Regions from separate parts of the Virgibacillus siamensis genome, predicted to be linked through region 1. Evidence: a T-box and tRNA genes for the amino acid it is inferred to sense, from the RefSeq annotation. Region 1 holds a T-box; the other holds one or more tRNA genes.
The links. A T-box is a leader RNA that pairs with one kind of tRNA and senses whether it is charged. The one in region 1 lies ahead of alaS (alanine--tRNA ligase), so its partner is inferred to be a tRNA-Ala.
Positions count from the first base shown of each region.

Region 2: it has a tRNA-Ala gene. The T-box ahead of alaS (alanine--tRNA ligase) is inferred to sense a tRNA for this amino acid. The anticodon was not compared.

Region 1 is NZ_FUIH01000007.1:1,581,061-1,583,554, reverse strand. It holds gene B1K71_RS11805 (AI-2E family transporter) at 1-899, shown strand, start outside; T-box leader at 945-1,150, shown strand; gene alaS (alanine--tRNA ligase) at 1,223-2,494, shown strand, end outside.
Region 2 is NZ_FUIH01000007.1:2,166,348-2,168,841, reverse strand. It holds gene B1K71_RS14635 (amino acid ABC transporter ATP-binding protein) at 1-699, shown strand, start outside; tRNA gene B1K71_RS14630 (tRNA-Ala) at 825-897, opposite strand; gene B1K71_RS14625 (homoserine dehydrogenase) at 1,428-2,494, shown strand, end outside.

The DNA of each region.
Region 1 (2,494 bases):
TATTGTATCCGGTAGTTCGTAAAATGCACCAGTATAATATGCCAAAAGGATTGGCTGTAATGGTGATTTACGTGATTTTTTTTGGTGGCACTGCTTATCTGATCTATCGGATTTATCCGGCCATTATACATCAGTTAGCGGAATTGAAGAATCAACTGCCGCAGCTATTGGATATGTATCGTGATTTTATCTATTCATTATATGAATACACGGCATTCTTACCGGAAAATGTCCATGACAAGATGGATGAACTTTTACGTGAACTGGAATCATATGTTGAGAATTTGTTGACAAACCTGGTTCGGGGATTTACGAAAATTTTTGATATGATTATCCTGCTGACGGTAATTCCTGTCCTGGTTTTTTACTTTCTGAAAGATTATACAAAAATGAAGGACTTTCTGAAAAAGTGGGTCCCGGGAAAGTACAGGGATGATGTCAGGCAGCTTGCCGGAGAGTTGGATGATCGTCTCGGCGGTTATTTCCGCGGTCAACTCCTGGTTTGTCTAATAGTTTCCCTGGTATCATTTGCTCTTCTGTATTTTTTGCATATTAACTATGCATTATTGCTTGCTATTGTGATTGGAATTACAAATATCATTCCTTATTTCGGCCCCATCATTGGTGCATTACCGGTTGTAGCTATTACTGCAGCAACGGCCCCTGATTTATTGCTGATTGTCATCGCGGGTATTGCAGCAATCCAGGTAATGGAAGGGAATTTACTGACACCCTATGTGATGGGGAAAAGTATTCAAATTCACCCGGCTGCTATTATTTTTGTTCTACTTGTCGGTGGTGAAATGTTCGGGGTTGTCGGAATGATTATTGCTGTGCCAGTCCTTACCGTTTTAAAAGTGATTTTCGAACATTGGAATGATGCCGGTCGGATTCATTGACAATTGTTCATTAATTTTTTATAATATCGCATAACTGATACTATACTGAAGACGTTGATGACATGGAGTACATGATACCATTTCAAAGAGAAAGACTTCCATTTGGCTGCAAGGAGTCTTAAATAGAGGGTCATGGAAAGCTAAGTCGGAGTGCGGTTAATACCCGCCGGTTTCAAACCGTTAACATGGTAAAGTGATGAACATGTTTTGTTCATAATTAGGGTGGTACCGCGATGAATCTCGTCCCTGCGATAATGCAGAGGAGGAGATTTTTTTATGTAAATGTATTGTCAAAAATAGATTATGGATATGGAGGATGCATTATGAAACAATTAACATCGGCACAGGTAAGGCAAATGTTTTTGGGTTTTTTTAAGGAAAAAGGTCATGGGGTTGAACCGAGCGCATCACTTGTTCCAAAAGAAGATCCGACACTGCTTTGGATAAACAGTGGTGTTGCCACATTAAAAAAATACTTTGATGGAAGGGTTATTCCCGATAATCCCAGGATCGTTAATGCACAAAAGTCAATTCGGACGAATGATATCGAGAATGTCGGATATACTGCCCGGCATCATACTTTTTTTGAAATGCTTGGTAATTTTTCGATTGGCGATTACTTTAAAAAGGAAGCAATCGAATGGGCGTGGGAGTTTTTGACAAGCGATAAATGGATTGGATTCGATGCTGAACGTTTATCCGTAACTGTTCACCCGGAAGATGATGAGGCTTATGATCTTTGGCTTCACGAGATAAAAATCCCGAAAGAACGAATTATCCGTCTGGAGGAGAATTTCTGGGATATTGGTGAAGGTCCAAGTGGTCCAAATACAGAAATTTTCTTTGACCGGGGTGAAAAATACGGATCCGATCCCAATGATCCAGAGCTATATCCAGGCGGAGAAAATGAACGTTATCTTGAAATTTGGAATTTGGTATTTTCGCAGTTTAATCACAATCCTGATGATACGTATACACCACTTCCGAAGAAAAATATTGATACAGGAATGGGACTTGAACGAATGGTCTGTGTCATTCAGGATACACCAACAAACTTTGAAACTGATCTGTTTATGCCGCTGATTCGGAAGACTGAGGAACTATCCGGAGCAACTTACGGTCAAAGTGAAGAAACAGATACGGCATTTAAAGTGATTGCCGATCATATCCGGACCGTTACGTTTGCGATTGGTGACAATGCAGTACCGTCAAACGAAGGAAGGGGCTATGTATTAAGGAGGCTATTGCGCCGTGCAGTCCGGTTTGCTAAACAGATTGGAATAAACCAACCATTTATGTATCAGCTTGTTCCCGTTGTGGGGACCATAATGAAGGATTTTTATCCGGAGGTTGCTAAACAGCAGGACTATATAGAAAATGTGGTGAAGCTTGAAGAAGAACGCTTCCATGAAACATTGCATGACGGTTTGGAAATATTGACAGCCATTATTGAAAAAGAAAAACAAAAGGGAAGTAATGTGTTTCCGGGGTATGAAGTCTTCCGTCTTTATGATACGTACGGATTCCCGAAAGAACTAACAGAAGAATATGTAGCAGAAGAGGGATTCACCATTGATGAGCAAGGCTTTCAAAAG
Region 2 (2,494 bases), 590 kb from region 1:
AAGGAATTAAATATCACGATTGAAAAAGGAAAAGTCCTGTCGATTATCGGTCCATCCGGTTCAGGAAAAACAACGTTATTGCGTTGCCTGAATGCATTAGAACTACCTGACCAGGGGACATATACATTTCATGATGGATTCAAACTGGATTTCTCCAAAAAAATGACAAAAAAGGATGTTCTAAAGCTGCGCCGAAAGTCAGGCATGGTATTCCAGTCATATAATCTTTTCCCGCACAAAACTGCACTGGGAAATGTGACGGAAGGCCCTGTTATTGTACAGAGGCGTAATAAGGGAAAAGAGCGGGAGCGCGCACTTGAGCTTTTGACAAAGGTTGGTCTGAAAGATAAAGCAGATCTTTATCCACACCAGCTTTCCGGCGGGCAGCAGCAGCGAGTCGGCATAGCGCGAGCATTGGCCATTGAACCGGAACTGATGTTGTTTGATGAACCAACATCGGCGCTTGACCCCGAATTAATTGGTGATGTCTTATCTGTCATGAAGGATTTGGCGAAAGAAAATTGGACAATGGCGGTTGTCACGCATGAATTGCAATTTGCCGAACAGGTATCGGATGAAGTGATTTTCATGGATGGCGGCTACATTGTCGAGCAGGGCCCGCCTAGTGAAGTTCTAAGGGCTCCAAAAGAGGAACGTACCAAGCAATTCCTGCAGCGGATATTGAATCCGTCACAATAAGTAAAAAACACCTTTTCCTGGTAATGTGGGAAAGGTGTTTTATTTGTTATTAAACGTGTGACATCGCATTATTATTGCATTCCAAAAAAAGTGCAATTCCCGTAATCAGGAATTGCACTTTATGATGGAGCATATCGGGCTCGAACCGATGACCTCTTCGCTGCCAGCGAAGCGCTCTCCCAACTGAGCTAATGCCCCGTTGACTCCGATATTTATTATATGACTTCTTATAAAAATTTTCAAGTAGTATTTTTATAAAATAGAGTCTCAGCAGAAAAATAAAGTCCTTCTTAAATCAGCTTTTATGAAGGGTTAAAACTTTTGCATTTACAAGTTGCTGCAAAAATATTTAAAAAAAGGTTGACCTGATGACAAAAACGGTATATGATTGTTCGCAATATAATTTTTTGAAATCGATGAGGAGAACGAGGGGCAATTTTTATATTCACAGAGATTCGGGGGTGCTGGGATCCCGAAAGTATATGCTGCTCCAACACCATCTCTGAGTGCCGGGCCGAACGGGATTTCCCAGTAGGTCAGGCCGGGTGATTGCTCACCTGTTATCAAAACCGGACTGCATGCAGTCACATGAGGTAGCATTTTCAATAGTGCTATAAAATTGGGTGGAACCACGGAAGGAAGACTCTTTTCGTCCCGATAATTTTGGTTAATACCGGAATTATGGGGGCGTGAAGAGTCTTTTTATATTTTATAAATGAGGTGAAAACATGGAAAAAGGAATTTCTGTCGGTCTTATGGGGTTTGGAACAGTTGGTATGGGAGTTTTCCGGTTAATTGAAAATCACCGGGAAAAATTGCAGCACCAACTTGGCTGTGATATTACCGTAAAGCGCATTTTAGTCGTGGATCCGGATAAGCATCGCGATATCCAAGTCAATTCGAAACTGCTCACTGTTCATGTTGAGGATATATTGGAGGATCCGGAAATTGATATTGTGATTGAAGTAATGGGTGGTATCGAGCAGACACGGGACTATTTGAAAAAAGCGTTCCAACATAAAAAGCACGTTGTGACCGCTAATAAAGATTTAATGGCCTTGCATGGGACAGAGCTTGAAAATGCCGCTTCCCGCAATCAATGCGATTTGTTGTATGAGGCAAGTGTTGCAGGCGGGATTCCGATTATCCGTACGGTTAAAGATGGTCTTATCGCTGATGAAATCCAAAAAATCACAGGGATTGTGAATGGAACAACGAATTACATTTTAACAAAGATGGATGATGAGGGTCTTGCATATGAAGATGCATTGCAGAAAGCGCAAGAGCTTGGTTTTGCTGAAGCAGATCCATCCGGTGACGTGGATGGACTTGATGCTGCCAGAAAAATGGCTATTCTTGCCAGACTTGCCTTTTCGGTTCCTGTAGACTTAGCTGATGTGGAAGTGCGGGGGATCCGGAATTTTCCGGTGGATGATCTGAAGTTTGGCAGAAGACTTGGTCTGACGATGAAACTTGTTGGTGTAACCCAAGTTCGCGACCATCAGGTTGAAGTCGGTGTGGAACCAGTATTTTTACCGGAAAAACACCCTCTCGCAGCGATAAAAAATGAAAATAATGCGGTTTTTGTAAACAGTGCCGCTGTTGGGGAGACAATGTATTACGGACCTGGTGCGGGAAGCCTGCCGACTGCTGCAGCTGTTATGTCGGACGTCGCAGCTGTAGTAAAGAATATGATAACTGGAATTCAGGGCAAAAGTTATTTGGAACCAAGTTATGAAAAGAAAATCCTTGCGTCTCATCAGCGGTTCGGAAGTTATTATGTCAGGCTGCATGT